4 regions of the Marinobacter sp. KM021 genome follow, and region 3 is predicted to be linked to each of the others. Evidence: predicted binding sites of a transcription regulator. Region 3 holds the regulator's gene; each other region holds the start of a gene.
What was found. The regulator sigma-54, encoded in region 3, starts transcription at its own class of promoters, with help from an activator protein. The targets are predictions, from matches to a motif close to ANTGGCATNNANNTTGCTNT.

Region 1 (4,593 bases), 870 kb from region 3:
AGATAATGCCGGGGTGGCACTGAACCATCTCGTACAGATCAGGAAGGCCGTTCAACGATTCAGAGGCGCCCAGAATGAGATAGCCACCGGGGTTGAGAGCCCCGTGCAATCGAGTAAGGATGTCTTTCTTGAGGTCCGCGGAAAAATAGATCAGTACGTTTCGGCACATGATGATGTCGAACTTGCCAAGCATGTACCGCTCAAGCAGATTGAGTTCCTTGAACTCCACCATGGCCTTGATTTGCGGCTTTATCTGCCAGCCACCGTTGGCAGAGGGCGTAAAAAACTGCTTCTGCCGCTCTGGTGACAGCCCACGACCGATGGCGATCATTTCATATTCGCCCCGCCGGGCCACTTCCAGGACGCTTTTGGAAATATCCGTTGCGGTAATTTTTACGTCCCGCAACTTCCCGGGCCGGTTGCGCCGGAACTCATCCACAACCATACCTACCGAGTAGGGTTCCTGTCCTGTTGAGCACGCAGCAGACCAGATGCGAAGCGGTTGAAGCGAATTGCGCTCGGCGAACTCCGGCAATAGCTTGTCCTGAAGGATACGAAATGGGTGGTTGTCCCGAAACCAGAGGGTCTCGTTGGTGGTCATGGCATCGATAACCAGCTCACGCAGGCCGCTGCGCCCCACCCGCTTCAAGCGATCGAGAAGCTCACCCAGTGAATTCAGGTTGTTTTCCTCAAGAATCCTGCGTAGACGGCTCTTCACCAGGTACTGCTTGTTGTCACCCAAAAGAATGCCACAAGCGTCCTGCAGGAATGTCTTGAAGGCTTCGTATTCCTGAGGCGTAATTTCCGCTTTCATTGGATCTCTATCGTGGGTAAGTCCATGAGCCGAGGCATCAGTTCTGGTCAATAATTTCCATTACCCGCTCGGCAAGCTCGTCCGGGCTGAATTTCGCCATGAAGTCATCGGCACCGACCTTCTGAACCATCGCCCGGTTAAAGACACCACTCAGGGATGTATGGAGCATCACATACATGCCGCTGAGCGCCGGATTCTCTTTGATTCTGGTAACGAGGGTATAACCGTCCATCTCCGGCATTTCCACATCGGAAATGATCAACGATAAGTGGTCTCGGGCACTGGAACCATCCCCCGTGATCTCCTTGAGATAGTTCAACGCCTGTTTGCCGTCATTCTTTGTGACCACTTCCATTCCAATCGCGGTCAGGCAGCGCTCGATCTGGCGCCTCGCCACAGACGAATCATCAACAACCAGTACCGGCAAATGTCCGGGCACACGCTCGGCGCTGCGAGTTTTCAGCTCTTCGGTGACATCTTCCCTGAGCGGAGAAACTTCTGCAAGAATCTTTTCTACATCTATGATTTCTACAAGTTTGTCATCAATCTTGGTGACCGCCGTCAAGTACACATCCTTGCCAGCCCCCTTGGGTGGCGGGAGGATATCTTCCCAGTTCATATTCATGATCCGGTCGACACCAGTCACCAGAAAGCCCTGAGTTTTGCGGTTGTACTCAGTAATGATCACAAAGCTTGTTGTCAGCTCTTCCTGTGGAATGCCTGCCATGCCTATGGCCATGCTCAGGTCGATGATGGGAATGGTCTCGCCACGGATATGGGACACGCCCCGAACCACCTGGCGGCTATTAGGAATCGATGACAATTTCGGGCATTGAAGGACCTCCTTCACCTTGAAAACGTTAATCCCGTATAGCTGCCGCCCCCGCAAACGGAACAACAACAGCTCAAGCCGGTTCTGACCAACCAGCTGCGTACGCTGGTTAACGCTGTCCAACACCCCTGCCATAATTTTATACTCCCGGCATGCCGAAGACCGGCACAGAATTTGCTCAAACAATACTAACTGCTTGTTTACGCGAATCTGGGCCAAAACATTGACGCCCAGCATCCAATTAGGGTTAACGGCTCCGATGGCGTTTTCCTTAACGGAATTCTTGTAAATGCGCCTAACTGACAGCATAGGACAAAGCCGTGCAGATGCGAACCATCTTTTTGGCGACCTTTTGCCTATATAACCTGGGCCTGAATGCGGTCGCTGCGGCCACCACCGCAAGCGAGATACGCGATGCCGCCGGTCAATTTATCGAAGCCTGGGCCGACCAGCAGCGCCAACAACAATACGAGGTGAACTTCACTGTCGGCAGCATCGATAGCCGGCTTAGCCTGGCTGCTTGCGAACGGGCACTCGAAACCGCATTTACCAATGACCCCCTCAGGACGACATCGCCATCGGTAATGGTGTCCTGTGCCGGGGAGCGGCCATGGCGGATGTTCGTCACAGCCAGTGTCGAAGTACACGGCCCTGCCCTTGTTGCGGCTCGGCCTTTGGCCCGCGGTGAGCGCATCAGCGGTGAACTGTTGCAGGAAAAGCAGGTGCAGATCAACGCCAGCCGCAGGGGCATTCTCACGGATATTGAACAGGTATCCGGCATGCTGGTGAGGCGACCAGTTAATGCAGGGTCGGTGCTGACGCCGGACCTGCTCGAAGCTCCCAATGCCGTTGAGCGGGGCGATCATGTTATCATCACCGCCAAATCCGCGGTGTTCTCGGTCAGTTCCCGAGGCAAGGCCCTGGCCAGTGCCAGTGTCGGCGAGCAAGTGATGGTTGAGAATCTGCAATCAGCACGCACGGTTCGGGCAACGGTCACGGCTCCTGGCCGGGTGGAAATTGCCATGTAACGGCAAATCCGTGCCCAGCGGCAAATTTTTTCCGTTTTATTCTAAAGGTCGGCTAAACGCTGCCGATAAGCAGACATAAACTCGATTCCGCCACCTCTGAAGGTGGCCACAGGCAAGCAGGTACCCTTATGTCAGTTGACTTAAATGGAATTGGCCCCGGCCAGGTCAACACCACCAGAACCACGGCCGACAAAGCAACAGGCAGCCAGAGTGCGCCCTCCACGGCTGGAGAGCAGGCAAAGGCTCAAAGCACGGCTGCACGCGGCGACAACGTCAGTCTCAGTAATCAGGCCAAAAACCTGAAGCAGCTGGAACAGAAACTGGGCGATTACCCGGAAATGGACGACGACCGCATTGCGCAGATTCGCGCAGCACTGGAAGATGGCACCTACAAAATTGATGCAGAGAAACTGGCCCAGAAAATGCTTGAGATGGATAAAAGCATTTTCGGGTGAGTAAAACATGGCTGCAATCATTGAATTGAAGACCCTTCTCTCAGAAGACATCCGCCAGCTTGAAACCCTGGCGGATCTTCTCAACCAGGAAAAACAACTCCTGGCGTCCTCCGACATCGCTCCGCTCCAGGAAATCACCACTCAGAAAAACAACATCCTGACGGATATCCGTGAGCGTGCGAAACAAAAGATCCGCCTGTTGGTGAACATGGGGTACCGACCGGATGCCGGCGAGCCCTCCAGATTTATCCGTGCCGGTGGCATGGAAGACCTGTACCAACTCTGGAAAACCGCCGATGGGCGCCTTCGTGCTTGCCAGGAACTGAACCAGAACAACGGTCGTGTTGTCGGACACCTTCAAAAACGCCTGACGAGGCTCACGGACATCTTCCGTGGCGCCTCTGCCCAACAGAAGCTTTATGGTGCCAAGGGCGAACAAACCAGTGTATCCAGCGGCAACATTCTAGCCAGCGCCTGACCGACCCGGCAAACAAAAACGCCCGGATGGGCTATCCGGGCGTTTTTCGTTAGACTCACCTTACCCGTGCATTAACGGGTGTAGATCGTCATCTGGGAATCCGGATGAAACCGTATGTTGTGAATGCTGACGTTCCCCATGGATGGACTGTGATTGCCACTCACGCGGATGTTGTCCATCCGGATCTCCTCAATCCGCTCGGGAAACGCCAGCCTCAGGGCGCCATCCTCTCGAATGGAATAGCGGGGCTCACCCTCCCTGTAGTGAACACCAGAGATGGTCAGATCGGAATCGAGGAAACTGAGCACTGGCACAAAAATGTTGGCGGCCAGCTTGATTCCCTCTACTGAGTCGAGTCCGGCGAGTTCCGGATCATCAACCGCACCGCCAGCATTTCCCGGCATTGCGGCAACCGTTTCAATACGCTCCAGCAAGCCCACACTGCTTTGAGCCGTTACGCCGGCCATATCGCTGTCAGACAGAGGCGCAAAGTCCCCCTTTTCATATAACTGACCGGCCTGCGCAGGCAGGGATGCCGCGCTGGTATTGCCGGCCGCCAGCGACACCAACGGCTGAAACGGCAACGTCACCATGGTAACCAGCGCTGCCGCATTACGATAACGGGCCTGGTGTTTGAGAACACGATGCAGTTCTTTTTCAGTCACCCAGCCAGCGGCGATCAACACTTCGCCCAGGCGCTGCCCGGTTTCCCGCTGCAACAACAACGCCTCGTCCAGCTGACCTTCCGACAAATAGCCGCGATTGATCAACAACCGGCCAAGCCGGGACTTTTCTTCAAACCCCTTACGGATTCTCACTAGGCTCCTCCTGCATTCAGAGTGATCACCGTACAACCAGGCCCGGTATTGATAATGATTAAAGCGTAGCCCAATCCCCTGGCCTACGCTGTTCTGATTTGCACTTATTCAGGTAAGGATCTGTTAAGATCTTCGCTAATTTTGTTCTATCCGGATTGTCTCAGGATT
Region 2 (4,593 bases), 1.6 Mb from region 3:
TCACCAGCTCCAGGTTATGGGTAATCCAGTCCCGGCGCTCCTTACGGTTCATCGACTTGCGAAACACCTGCCGAACAGCCAGCTCGACATTCTCATACACCGTCAGCCAGGGCATCAGCGCATGATTCTGAAACACCACCGCCCGCTCCGGCCCTGGTGAGTTCACCTCGTGACCGTTCAACACACAGCCACCCTTGGAGGCCTGCAACAAGCCGGCGACAATGTTGAGCACCGTCGATTTGCCACAGCCCGAGTGGCCGATCAGCGAAACAAACTCCCCTTTCTGGATCTTCAGGTTCACGTTGTCCAGGGCAACGAACGGCCCTTTCGGCGTATCAAACGCCATTTCAACACCGGTTAGTTCTAAATGCGTTTTACTCATGGATATCACCTCAAAAGCAAGCGGAGCGCCGGGTGGGTTACGCCTCCCGAAACCCTCAAAAACATGGATGTTTTTGCGGAGCGTACAGGGATGTACTCGCCGCGTGTTTCGGGAGGCGTAAACCCACCCGGTGCGGCATGCTCCATAGTTCGATCACTCATTCCAGGCCACCTTTTTCTGAATCAACAGCATCACCCGATCCAGCAAAAACCCGATAAACCCGATGGCCAGCACCGCCACCATGATCCGACTCAACGACTGGCTGCTGCCATTCTGAAACTCATCCCACACAAACTTCCCAAGCCCAGGACTCTGCGCCAGCATCTCCGCCGCAATCAGCACCATCCAGGCAATACCCAAAGACACCCTCAACCCGGTAAAAATCATCGGTACCGACGAAGGCAGCACCACCTTGCGAACGTGGGTCCAGAACGACAGCTTCAGCACCTTCGACACATTCAGCAGGTCCGGATTCACCGCCGCCACCCCAACGCTGGTATTGATCAGCGTCGGCCACAAACTGCATAGGGTGACCGTGATCATCGACGTCAGAAACGACTTCTGGAACATCGGGTCATCACTCACGTACGTGGCAGACACCACCATGGTCACCAGTGGCAGCCAGGCCAGGGGCGACACCGGCTTGAAGATCTGGATCAGCGGGTTGACCGCCGCCTGAAAATACCGGTTAAGACCGAACACAATTCCCAGGGGCACCGCAATCAGCGTGGCCAGGGCAAATCCAGACAACACCGTGACCAGGCTGGTACCGATCTGATCGATAAAAGTGGGTGCGCCGGGATAAGACCGGATCCGCACCTCCGCCTCCGGGTTGTCAGCCAGAATCCTGGCATTACGCTGCTCCTGCATGGCGATGAACTGGCTGGCGCGTTCCCGCTGGTTGGCGTGCTCTTGCCAGAGTTGCCCCGCCTGCTCCCAGACCTGAGCCGGCCCCGGAAAGGCGCCAAGGGACGTCTGCACCTGGGGTGCTGCCAGATGCCAGAATCCCAGAAACACCAGAATTCCGATCAAGGGCAGCAAAGCCTCTTTGCCAGCTGCCACCAATTCATTTGGGCTCAGCCGGGCGAGGAAGTTGCGGCTCCTGGCAGCCATCGACTGGCCAATCCTTATGCTAAAAGTGCTCATGTTGTGCCCCCTTACGGTGTCTCGGTGCCTTTCAGCCCAATATCAAAGCGGTCTATGTAAGCGTTCGGTTCACGGGGTGTGAAAGGCACGCCGTCAATCAGCTCGCCCTGGAAGGGGCGTTCAAAGTTTTCAGCGTCAAAGTCAGGGAAGTCACTGGCGTTCATCACACCATCATCGATCAGTGACTGCGCGGCCTGAGCATACAGATCACCCCGGTATACCCTGGCTGCGGTCTGCATGTACCAGTCATCTGGCTTGGCGTCCGGAATCTGGCCCCACCGGCGCATCTGGGTCAGATACCAGATTGCATCAGAGGGATAGGGGTAAGTGGCGTGATAGCGGAAGAACACGTTGAAGTCCGGAACCTCCCGCACATCCCCTTTCTCGTATTCGAAGGTGCCGGTCATGGAGTTGGCGATCACGTCTTTGTCTGCGCCCACATAGCTGGAGCGGGAAAGGAGCTCTACCGCTTCCTGGCGGTTTGCGTTGTCGTTTTCATCCAGCCAGTAAGCCGCGCGGATCAGTGCCCGCAACAACCGCAGGTGGGTATTGGGATGCTTCTCTGCCCAGGTCTCGGTCACGCCAAAGACTTTCTCAGGGTTGTTTGGCCAGATCTCATAATCGGTGATGACCGGCACCCCGATGCCCTTGAACACCGCCTGCTGATTCCAGGGTTCGCCCACGCAGTAGCCCTGAATGGTGCCAGCTTCCATGGTGGCCGGCATTTGCGGTGGCGGGGTGACGGACAGATGAACATCGGCCTGCAAGGTGCCACTGGTATCACCCCGCTGTGGGGCGTAGAAGCCGGGATTCAGGCCGCCGGCCGCCAGCCAGTAGCGGAGTTCGTAGTTGTGGGTGGACACCGGGAACACCATGCCCATCCGGAACCGCTCGCCTTTGCTCAGGGATTGCTCCACCGCCGGTTTCAGTGCGCTCGCGGAGATCGGGTGGGCGGGTTTGTCGCCATCCATGTCCAGGTGGGGCTTCATCGTTTCCCACACTGCGTTGGACACGGTAATCGCGTTGCCGTTGAGGTCCATGCTGAAGGCGGTAATGATGTTGGCCTGAGTGCCATAGCCAATGGACGCGCCCAAAGGCTGGCCGGCTAGCATGTGGGCACCGTCCAGCTCGCCGGTGATCACCCGGTCCAGCAGCACTTTCCAGTTGGCCTGGGCCTCCAGTTCCACGAACAGGCCTTCGTCCAGGAAGTAGCCCTGTTCCCAGGCAACCGCCAGTGGCGCCATATCGGTGAGTTTGATGAAGCCCAGTTTCAGGTCTGGTTTCTCGGCCGGCCCGATGCTCGCCTGGGCCAGTGTGCTCAGCCCAATCAGCGCGGCTGTGAGCAAGCCCCTGAGTTGATGACGGCGTGTGTTCATGCTGTTACCTCTCTGTGTCTCTCTTTTCTGGCGCGCAAAAAAAACGCCCACCCTCCGTTTCCGGAGAGCAGGCGCCAATGCCTTAGAACGAGAGATGTGATGTCTTGATGATTCGCTGTTACCTCAGCATAAGCCGTGCCATTTTTTAATATTCATAGTTTTCAAAGGCTTGATATTCCCTTCCGTGTTGAGCGAGGAAAACGCCAATCGAGCCCGGTCTGTTTTTGGTGCAACCTGAGCGATTTCGCACCAATGTGAAACCTCAAGGCAGAAGTGTATCCCGGCCTGCCGGAGCCGATGGATCTGCTGAACAAGGCCGTAGCCCGGGCGCTGCCACAAGGCCGGCCGGGCAAGTGCTGTTTTGGCAATCGCTGGCCCCGTTATTGCTTTCCATAAAACAGACAATTTTGGCAAAGAAGCCCGCCCCGGCTCTGGAAACAGACCCCGGATGGCGGGCTTTTTTATGGGTAAAGCAGAGGATTGATCATGAAAAACCGCCGAACCACTCCCGGAAGTACCGCCACCACCTGCCCTTATTGCGGTGTGGGCTGTGGTGTTCTGGCGAAACCTGACGGCGTTCAGGGCGATGTAGGGCACCCGGCCAATAAGGGCCGCCTTTGCGTCAAAGGCTCGGCGTTGCATGAGACCGTGACCGGACACGACCGGTTGCTGGCCTCTCGTGTGGCAGGGCATAACGTTGAGTGGTCGGAAGCTATTGACCGGGTAGCGGAGGCCATCCGTGTTTCGGTCAGAGACCATGGCCCGGAGTCTGTGGCTTTTTACCTGTCTGGCCAGCTGCTCACAGAGGACTATTACATTGCCAACAAGCTGGCCAAGGGCTTTATTGGCACCCCGCACGTGGATACCAATTCCCGGTTGTGCATGTCGTCTGCCGTGGCAGCCCACAAGAGGGCGTTTGGTGAGGACTGCGTGCCCGGCTGTTATGAGGACCTCGAGCTGGCGGACTTGCTGGTGCTGGCGGGCAGTAATGCCGCCTGGACGCATCCGGTACTTTATCAGCGGATAAAAGCGTCCCACCGGCCCGGGCGCAAAGTGGTAGCCATTGACCCAAGGCAAACCGCAACCACAGAGATGGCTGACCTGCACCTGCAACTGCGGCCGGGAACCGACACCCTGCTGTTCAATGGCTTGCTGGTTTGGCTGCATGACCACGGAGCCCTGGCCACACAGTACCTGGAACAGCATTGCAATGGATTCGAGGAGACTCTGAGTGTGGCCCGCGCCTGTGCGCCTTCGATACTGGCGGTCGCCCGCGGATGTGACCTTCGGGCTGCGGATGTGGAACGCTTCTATCGGTGGTTTGCCGAGACCGATCGGACAGTCACCGCCTTTTCCCAGGGCATCAATCAGTCGGTGGCTGGCACCGACAAAGCCAACGCTATTATCAACTGCCACCTGGCCACAGGGCGCGTTGGCCGGCCCGGTGCCAGTCCGTTTTCACTCACCGGTCAACCCAACGCCATGGGTGGGCGGGAAGTGGGCGGTCTGGCCAACACCCTGGCGGCCCACATGGATTACGACACGCCGGGCGCGGTGCAACGGGTTGCCGACTTCTGGCACAGTGAAAAGTTGGCAGCGGGACCGGGCTATAAGGCGGTGGATCTGTTTGAAGCCGTTCATCGGGGCGACATCCGGGTGCTCTGGGTGATGGGCACCAATCCTGCGGTC
Region 3 (4,593 bases):
CGAACCTGCACGTTGTTGTATCGGGTGCGGAAGTGCTGGCCCAGTTGCTCGCAGACATAGACGGAACGATGCTGGCCACCGGTACAGCCAATAGAAATGGTCATGTAGCTGCGGTTGCTGTCGGCGAACGAGGGTAGCCAGGTATCCAGGAAGCGGATCAGGTCGTCCACCATTTGCCTGGTGAGAGGTTCCCGCTCGAGAAACTCGATAACCGGCTGATCGGTACCGACGTATTTGCGCAGGCTGGTGTCCCAGTATGGGTTGGGCAGGCAGCGCACATCGAAGACGTAATCGGAATCGACCGGTACGCCATGCTTGAAACCGAATGACTGGAACAGTAGTGCAAGCTCCTGATCCTTACGCCCGACCACTCGCTGTTTGACCATGTCGCGCAGTTCATACATCGACATGCCGGTGGTGTTGATGTATAGGTCTGCCAGTTTTGACAGCGGTTCCAACAGTGCCTTTTCGTTGGTGATGGCTTCTCGGAGGGAGGTGCGGTCGTCGCTCAGCGGGTGCTTCCGGCGTGTGGCGTGGAACCGCTGCAACAGGGATTGTTCATCGGCATCCAGAAAGATAATCTCGACAACGACTCCCGCTTCGCGAAGCTGGCGATAGATCTGTTCGAAGTTGGCCAGTTCGGCAGACAGGTTGCGGGCGTCGATGCTGACGGCCATTTTCCGGAGCCGCCCCGGCGTTTCCTGTTGCGCCGCTTCCCGGGTCAGCGGGAACAGCAGTCCGATGGGAAGGTTATCAATGCAATAAAAACCCAGATCTTCGAGCACATGCAACGCGGTACTCTTACCGGACCCGGATCGGCCACTGACGATGATCAGTTTCATGATGGACGCTCCTGCCTGCTTCTGTTGGTGCTACTGCTTATCAGGATGCCGCGGTCATACGCTGGTAAAGCGAACTGGCATCCTGACATTGGCGAAGCTGTTCGCAGAAACCGTTATCGTTGAATTTCTCCGCCAGTTGGCTGAGCAGTTCAAGATGTTCGCTGGTGGCTTCTTTGGGTACGATCAGGGCAAACACCAGGTCTACCGGCTGATTGTCGATGGAGTCGAAATCGATACTCTCCTCCAGGGTCATTAGTACGCCAATAACCCGGTCAAGCCCTTCAAGACGGCAATGGGGTATGGCGATGCCCTGGCCAATACCTGTGCTGCCAAGCCGCTCGCGAGAAACCAGATTGCTGAAAATTTCGGTATCGCTGAGGGTTTCATCCTGATGATGAATCTGCTCTGCGATAGTTTCCAGCACCCGCTTTTTACTGGAGGCTGGCACCCGGCACAGCGTCAGTGCAGGAGCCAGAATGTTGTCGATAGTCAGGGATGATTCGCTCATGGATCGACTTGGATTCCGTAAAAAAAAGGCTGCGGCCGGTAAGCCCCGCCGCAGCTCGCTTCATTGAAACACCCGGTAGACTGGCGCGGAACGCGTGCTCAGCCGTTACCGTGCATCCGGTCTACGTTCTTTTCTTTGTGCTTGAGGATCTGGCGGTCCAGCTTGTCTACCAGCGCGTCAATAGCCGCGTACATATCCTCATTTTCTGCCTTTGCGTGGATCTCGCCACCGATAACATGCAGGGTGGCTTCGGCCATCTGACGTACCTTCTCAACTTCCAGCGTCACCTGACAGTTACTGATGTGGTCAAAGTGACGCTCCAGCTTCTCGAACTTGGTGTTGACGTAATCCTTCAGTGCAGGGGTCAGTTCTACGTGATGGCCTGAAATGTTGAGTTGCATAGGCGTCTCCTGTTGTCATCATGCCGGTGTTACCACCGGGCTGAGGGCCAGTGCTTCATGCACTGGCAAAATATTAAACCAGTCGTTTGCGCTCGTTCGAGGGAGGGATGTGCATGGCCTCCCGGTATTTGGCAACGGTGCGCCGGGCCACATTGATGCCCTGATCTCCAAGCATGGCTGCAATCTTGCTATCGCTCAACGGCTTTTTTGGAGTTTCTTCTGAAATCAGTTTTTTGATCATCGCACGAATTGCCGTGGAGGAACATTCGCCTCCCTCGGCGGTACTGACGTGGCTGGAGAAAAAGTACTTGAGCTCAAAGATGCCCCGGGGCGTGTGCATGTATTTTTGTGTGGTCACCCGGGAAATGGTGGACTCGTGCATTTCCACCGCCTGAGCGATGTCAGACAGGATCAACGGCTTCATGGCCTCCTCGCCGTGGTCCAGAAAGCCTTGCTGGTGTTCAACGATTCGGGTCGCCACTTTCAGAAGGGTTTCATTTCGGCTTTGCAGACTTTTGATGAACCACTTGGCTTCCTGCAACTGATCCCGCAGGTAGGTATTGTCGGCACTGCTGTCGGCCCGGCGGATAAGTGACGCATAACTGGCGTTAACCCGAATACGAGGGGCAATCTCCGGATTCAATTCCACACGCCACCGGCCCTCATGCTTCCTTACGATCACGTCTGGAATGACGTAGTCTGGTTCAGCTCGGTCAATAACATCGCCCGGCCTTGGGTTCAGGCTGGTAATCAGGGCCAGCACGTCTCTGAGCTGGTCTTCCTTCAACCGGCTGCGGCGCAGCAGTTGGGCGTAATCCCGGTTGCCCAGAAGATGCAGGAACTGGGTAACCACCAGGCGCGCCTGGCGAAGCCAGGGAGTGTCTGGCGGTAACTGGTTGAGCTGAATCAGCAGGCATTCCTGCAGGTCTCTGGCGAACACGCCGGGCGGGTCGAAGTGTTGGAGTCGGTGCAGAACCGCTTCCACTTCGTCCAGTTCCAGGGGGTCTTCTTCGGTTTCGTCCTGCAGGCCGGAATGGATTTCCTCAATCGGTGAGGTCAGGTAACCGCGCTCATCCACAGCGTCCATCAGGGCGTGGGCGATTGCCTGGTCACGCTCGCTCATGGGGGTCAGGTTGAGCTGCCATTCCAGGTGGTCCTGAAGGGTTTCGGCCGGTGAATTGCGGGTTTCGAAATCCGATTCGTTCTCGTCGTCCCCTTTGCTGGCTGGCGCCGGTGCAGACTGGTAGATATCGTCCCAGGCGGTGTCTACGGGCAGGTCGTCGGGGATGTTATCCGGGATGTCGTTTTCGGAAGCCCAGTCCGGGCCATTTTCGTTTTCATCCCAGTCAGAGGCAGCCTCGGTGGCTGGTTCATCGTGGTCGGAATCCCGGTCTTTATGTTCGTCCCAGGTATCGTCATCCGTATCGGGGGTGTCAGACTGATCGTCATCCTCGGAGGTTTCCAGCATGGGGTTGGATTCCAGTGCCTGCTGGATTTCCTGCTGGAGGTCGAGGGTGGAAAGCTGAAGCAGGCGAATGGCCTGTTGCAGCTGGGGCGTCATGGTCAGACTCTGGCCCATCTTAAGCTGTAATGAGGCTTTCATAACCATGGCTCAAGATCCATAAATCAAGGGTGTCCCGGTAGTGACGTTGCCTGCTGTCAGGCAAAAAAATTGTTATACGCTGGTTACTTGCCGCTCACTGGTATCAGTATAAGCAAGTTCTTTGCCGAGTTTACTTGCTACAGATCATCAAAACAATCAGACCTCGGTCGTCGAGGGGTTTTCTTCCGCTCACAGGTGGAACTCATCACCCAGGTAGACTTCCTTGACCTGCTGGTTGGCCAGGATGGCTTCCGCATTGCCGGAGGCGATGATATGGCCGCCGGAGACAATGTAGGCGTTTTCACAAATATCGAGGGTTTCCCGCACGTTGTGATCGGTGATCAGCACGCCAATGCCCTTGTCCCGCAAATGCCGAATGATGTGCTTGATGTCACTGACTGAAATCGGGTCTACCCCGGCGAAGGGCTCATCCAGCAGAATAAACGCAGGTTCCATGGCCAGCGCTCTGGCGATTTCGACGCGCCGCCGTTCACCACCGGACAACGCCATACCCAGGCTGTCCCGGATATGGGTGATGTGAAATTCCTCGAGCAGTTCCTCAAGTTTGGCTTCCCGCTCCGGCCGTTTCATGCCTTTTCGGGTTTCCAGAATGGCCATGATGTTGTCGCGCACGGTTAGTTTGCGGAATACCGAGGCTTCCTGGGGCAGGTAGCCGATGCCTTTGCGTGCCCGGCCATGCATGGGCAGGGGCGTGATGTCCTGGCTGTCAATGGTGATTCGGCCGCGGTCGGAGGGTACAAGCCCGACAATCATGTAAAAACAGGTAGTTTTCCCTGCTCCGTTGGGGCCGAGCAGGCCTACGATTTCTCCGGACCGGATTTCCAGAGACACATCCAGAACCACTTTTTTCTGTTTGTAGCTTTTTGCCAGGTTGCTGGCCCTGAGAACTGCCATCAGTAACCTATTCGTCTGTGAGGTTGCTGGAGCCGCGAGGCTGAATCACCATTTCCACCCGGCCAGAGCTTTCTTCCGAAGGCGTGCCGCCTTCTGCCGTGACCACCCTGCGCACGGTGTCGTATTGGATGACGTCGCCCCGGAACACATTGTTGCCTTGCTCAATCACTGCCTGGCGCTCGAACGTCAGCCGGTTTTCCGCCGCTGACCAGGTGATGGTCCGCGCCCGGGCGTCTGTCATGGCTTCACCTTCCCGTGCCGGCTGGCGATATCGGGCGGGTTCGCCGTTCGCCTCAATCCGGCTGAGACCTTCGGGGCTTCGGT
Region 4 (4,593 bases), 2.3 Mb from region 3:
GGAAAGTAATCTGCCGACAGTTTACGGTAATATCCAGTATGCTATTGCTCATGATAATGTTGATGGCGGCAACTCCAGTATTAATCATTTCGACAACGGCTCAACTTTGGGCGTGTTGCACGACCACGAAGTTGCTCCTGGCCTGACCGGTTTCTTCAAAATCGAAATCGATCGCCTGGGCGCAGACGACATCAATAGTGCGAACGATCCAGAAGGTCGTTTCCGTATTGATGAAGCGTACATCGGTGTTAAGGGTGAGAGCTTCGGCCAGCTCTGGGTTGGTACCGACGACACAATTTACGAGCTAGCCGTAACAGAGATTTCAGAATTTTATGAAGTCGCATTGCTGATGAACCAGGCGGTGAGTTATGACACAGGTGAGGGTGACATGGTTCAATACCTGTCTCCTAATTTCGGTGGATTGACTATCGGCGCCGCTGTCCAGATCAACGGTGACGGCGATGGCCAGGTAAGCAAAAAGTCCTACCCGTGGCAGCTGGCTGCTATGTATGAGGTTGATGCCCTTGAGCTGGCGTTCGCTGTTGACTCAAACGACGGTGGCCGCGCTTATAATGGCATAAGCACCGTTCCCAGCGTGAACAATGAGAATACCTACGGTCTGCGTGCCAGCTACAACCTGGACAATCTGCGTCTGACCGGCGAATTCCACACCCGTAAAGATGTGGCCGACACCTTTGGCGTGATGGGTATTTATACTCTTGGTAAGAACCAGTTTGCTCTTTCTTATGAGCTGACTCAGTACGACGACAATTTCAGCGACGCACAGTTTGCTGACAAAGATATCGACACTGTTACACTGCAAGCTCTGCATAACTTGTCTGATCACATGTACGTATACTTCGAGGGCTACCTCGGTGGCGGCGATGACGGCGTATATGGCGTTGCCGACAAGAGCGAGCGTTCAATCGCTTCTGTTGGTGCTGTTTACTACTTCTGATCAGCTAACCAGCTAATCAAGTAGTCTCAAAAGCCGGTGACTCAGGTCACCGGCTTTTGTGTTTATACTGTCCTGACTTTTTGTGGAGCGTGCCATGGCCGTCGAACTTGAAATCAAACTGACCCTATCGGAGCGGGCGCAGGCGCAAGCCCTGGAGTGGTTGCTTGCGCAGCCTGAGGCCAAGCCTGGTGGTCAAAAACTCCTGGTGAATCGCTATTACGATACGCCGGATGCGGCACTGAATCAGGCGAAAGCGGCTTTGCGGGTACGACAGGCAGGTGATCGGTATATCCAGACCCTGAAAACCCAGGGTGAATTTGTCGATGGTGCGCATCGCCGGCAGGAGTGGGAGTGGCCTCTGCCGGGGCCCGAGCTTGACCTGTCGTTGCTCGAAGACACGCCATTAAAGCAAAGGCTGGATATGGAGAAGTTCCAAGTGGCCTTCGAAACCAACTTCACTAGGCAGGTGGTGATGCTTGAAACTGCTGACGCACTTGTAGAAGTGGCCGTCGATTGCGGCGAGGTTGTCGGCGGTGGGAGGTCTCACCCGCTGTGCGAGGTGGAGTTTGAGCTGAAGTCTGGAAGCCCTTCGTTGCTGTTCAGCTGGGCCAAGGCGCTTGCTGTCGAAGTGCCGGTTTTGGTAAACCTGATCAGCAAGGCGGAGCATGGCTATTATCTAGCGGGTATCACCGGCAGAGAAGCACGGGTAGCAGAAGACGGGGAGTGTGTGAACGGGTTCCTGCGGGCGTTGAGTGACTCTTGGCTTACAGGGGCTGTGCTGGTATTGCCGGAAGACTGTTTCAGAAAGCTAACTCAGAAATCCACGGAGTCAGGATGTCATGCTACATGGCGCGAGGTAGAGGGCTTTCTGAAATCGGGATGCAACACCCGAGATCTGCTTGATCATGTGCCGCGCCTGGGTTTCCTCCAGTTGGCCTTGGCGGAAGGCTGACGGTGCACAGAAAAAAGGGGCCGGATAACCGACCCCTCTCTGCACTACTGCCTGTGTTATCCGGGCAGATAACGTTTCAGAACGATTTGGTCCAGCCTACCCAAACCTGCGGTTTGTCAGCGCGTGGGCTGCCGAAGGGAGAATCGCTTTTGCTGATGTCCGCGTAATCGACGTTAAGGCTGAACTCGCCCAATTCGCTCGCATCCTTTGCAAGGCTGGCTGAGTAGTGTACGTAACTGGCATCTTCAAAGCCGGCCTTACCATCAACATCGAAATCATAGTAGCCAACGGTGAAAGACGCTGCGAAATCGTTCGCCAGTGGGAGCGAGGCAGAGCCGTAGTAGTAGATGTCGCCCTCATCGAAAACGTCGTCCTGGTTTTCACTATGAGCAGTGTATGCTACACCGACGGCAAAGTTACCCAGCCCGATCTCGCCATAAATTTCACCGAAATCGATGTTTTCCGGGGCATCGGTGTAGGCGTAGTAGATGTAGCCGACATCATACGCGATGCCCTCCACTTCTCCCGCGAAACCCAGGTAGAGATCCAGTTCGTGCGTGGCCTCGTCGCCAAAGTCTATCGTGGAAACCCATGTTCCGGCGTAAAGCCCGCTTGCGTCTTCGTAGTCAACGCCGCCCTGAATGGCGGAGGCACCTTCTGTCTGGGTGAGGCCCCGGAACATGTAGTTGCTCACGGCACCAATATTTGCAGACAATTCTGCGTGGGCGATACTTGGCACGGCCAGCGTCCCGAGCAGGGAAGCAGTGAGTACCGAAGCAGTTAGGTTGTATGCGTTGCGTCTCATAGGATACCTCTTGGATCGATTGATTAACTCACGGTTGACAAAGCACAGTCGATGCCAATAAATGAAACTGCATATAAATCAAAAGCGTGCGTGAAGCCTCCGTTGTTGGGGTTGCTGAGTTATCCCAATGCGCACTAACTCGGGGCGTCAGCTTTTTGCGGCTGCACCAGATTGTATCACGGAGTGGTGCGTCAGCTATGACAGGCTCAGAAGCGCTGTTGCCACGCTGAAGTAAATCAGCACGCCGCTGACGTCGGCAATGGTTGTTATCAGTGGCGTACTTGCCGTTGCCGGGTCGAACTTCAGCTTATCCAGCAGGAAAGGCAGCAGCATACCAATGAGGCTGCCCACCATCACCACAGCGATCATGGTAACCGCCACCACAAAGGCAATCTCCGGCCCGGCCCGCATAAAGCCAACCACCATTACGGCGGCAGCCATGGTGATCCCCAGGGCACTGGCTACCAGGGTTTCTTTGCCTAGCAGTTTGCCCCAGTCGGCTACCGTGACATCGCCGGTGGCCATACCCCGTACCATCAGCGTGGCGGACTGCGCCCCGGCATTACCGGCGCTGGCGACCAGAAGCGGCATGAAGAACAGCAACGCAATGTGTTCGGAAATAATGTCTTCAAAATAGGCAATGCCGGCCCCGGTAAAGATGTTGGCAAATACCAGAATTACCAACCATTGCACCCGCGAGCGGTAGAGCGAGAACGGCGTTGCATCCCTCAGGCCGGTTTCCAGTTTGCCTACAGTGGCGCCTTTGTGGATGTCTTCGGTGGCTTCTTCTTCGGCAACATCCATGGCGTCATCGTAGGTGACGATGCCCACCAGCCGTTCGTCCTGATCCAGAATTGGCAGTGCCAGCAAGTCGTAGCGTGATATCAGTCGGGCCACTTCTTCCTGGGGAGTGTCGGTGCTGGCGGTCACCAGACCAGTAGCAATCAGGTCATCCACCGGCGTGCCGGGCATCGCGGTAATCAGGTTCCGAAGGGAAACTGCACCCACCAGTTTGTGCTGGTTATCGATCACGTACGCCTGGTAGATGGTTTCTTTATCCGGCGCGGTGTTTCTGAGCAGGTTAATCGCCGCGCTGGCGGACATGCCGGTGCTGATCACCGCGTATTCCGAGCTCATCAGTGCGCCGGCGGTGCCTTCCTCAAAGCTTGCCAGGCGCCGAAGGTCTTCCCGTTCTTTGCTGGCGAGGGACTGGAACAGGGCGTGCTGGCGGTTCTCATCCAGCAGGTTGAAGAAGTCGGCCCGTTCGTCCGAGGGCATGGCGGTTACCAGCTCAGCTAGGTCTTGGGTGGGCAAGAGCTCCGCGATCAACGTTTGGGTGTTGGGGCCGATATAACCGAATACCTTGGCGCTTTGCTCTGTTGTCAGGGCCCGGAGAAGGCGGATGCCTTCCTCGTTATCCGGGTTTTCTTCAACAAACTCCGCGAGGTCGGCGGCATTGAAGGTGGCCGCCGCGGCCTGAATCTGCGCCTCGTCACGGGTGGCGATGGCCTCAAATAGGGGCTGGTAGAATTCGGAGTCCAAGTATGACATTAGTTACCTTACTCTTTCGGAGTCATCGCTTCGGCTTTCTGCTCGTTGTCACTGTGCAGGTCTCGCCACTGCTTGAGGAATTCCCGGTACCGGTCCAGGGCCTCCTCAACCACAGAGACTGATGGGGTGTCTGTTGATCGGACCAGCACAATCAGTCCCTTGCCCTCGACCTCTTCATTGGTGGGAGGGTGGCAAATCACTTCATTGTCGTGATCGATATACGCCAGGGCAGTGCCTATGCCGTGGCGCACGAGTGCGCTGACAATGTCTGCCCAGACCAGGTCGTCCAACTCCAGATCATAGCGGTGAGGATGGTCGCGTTCGTAA

Region 1: flgA (flagellar basal body P-ring formation chaperone FlgA) is a predicted target of sigma-54. The motif match lies at 1,808-1,827, and genes of this name have one in related genera.
Region 2: RVM24_RS17395 (CmpA/NrtA family ABC transporter substrate-binding protein) is a predicted target of sigma-54. The motif match lies at 3,093-3,112, and genes of this name have one in related genera.
Region 4: RVM24_RS20790 (TorF family putative porin) is a predicted target of sigma-54. The motif match lies at 2,755-2,774, and genes of this name have one in related genera.

The regions. Positions count from the first base shown of each region.
Region 1 is NZ_CP136129.1:1,296,125-1,300,717, forward strand. It holds gene RVM24_RS06080 (CheR family methyltransferase) at 1-814, opposite strand, end outside; gene RVM24_RS06085 (chemotaxis protein CheV) at 852-1,781, opposite strand; gene flgA (flagellar basal body P-ring formation chaperone FlgA) at 1,973-2,674, shown strand; gene flgM (flagellar biosynthesis anti-sigma factor FlgM) at 2,803-3,129, shown strand; gene RVM24_RS06100 (flagella synthesis protein FlgN) at 3,137-3,607, shown strand; gene RVM24_RS06105 (pilus assembly protein PilB) at 3,679-4,425, opposite strand.
Region 2 is NZ_CP136129.1:3,722,712-3,727,304, forward strand. It holds gene RVM24_RS17385 (ABC transporter ATP-binding protein) at 1-382, opposite strand, end outside; gene RVM24_RS17390 (ABC transporter permease) at 536-1,528, opposite strand; gene RVM24_RS17395 (CmpA/NrtA family ABC transporter substrate-binding protein) at 1,540-2,904, opposite strand; gene RVM24_RS17400 (molybdopterin-dependent oxidoreductase) at 3,391-4,593, shown strand, end outside.
Region 3 is NZ_CP136129.1:2,170,822-2,175,414, reverse strand. It holds gene rapZ (RNase adapter RapZ) at 1-842, opposite strand, end outside; gene ptsN (PTS IIA-like nitrogen regulatory protein PtsN) at 883-1,350, opposite strand; gene hpf (ribosome hibernation promoting factor) at 1,449-1,751, opposite strand; gene RVM24_RS10210 (RNA polymerase factor sigma-54) at 1,825-3,354, opposite strand; gene lptB (LPS export ABC transporter ATP-binding protein) at 3,544-4,269, opposite strand; gene lptA (lipopolysaccharide transport periplasmic protein LptA) at 4,277-4,593, opposite strand, start outside.
Region 4 is NZ_CP136129.1:4,437,825-4,442,417, forward strand. It holds gene RVM24_RS20780 (porin) at 1-958, shown strand, start outside; gene RVM24_RS20785 (CYTH domain-containing protein) at 1,053-1,910, shown strand; gene RVM24_RS20790 (TorF family putative porin) at 1,987-2,715, opposite strand; gene mgtE (magnesium transporter) at 2,911-4,266, opposite strand; gene RVM24_RS20800 (potassium channel protein) at 4,275-4,593, opposite strand, start outside.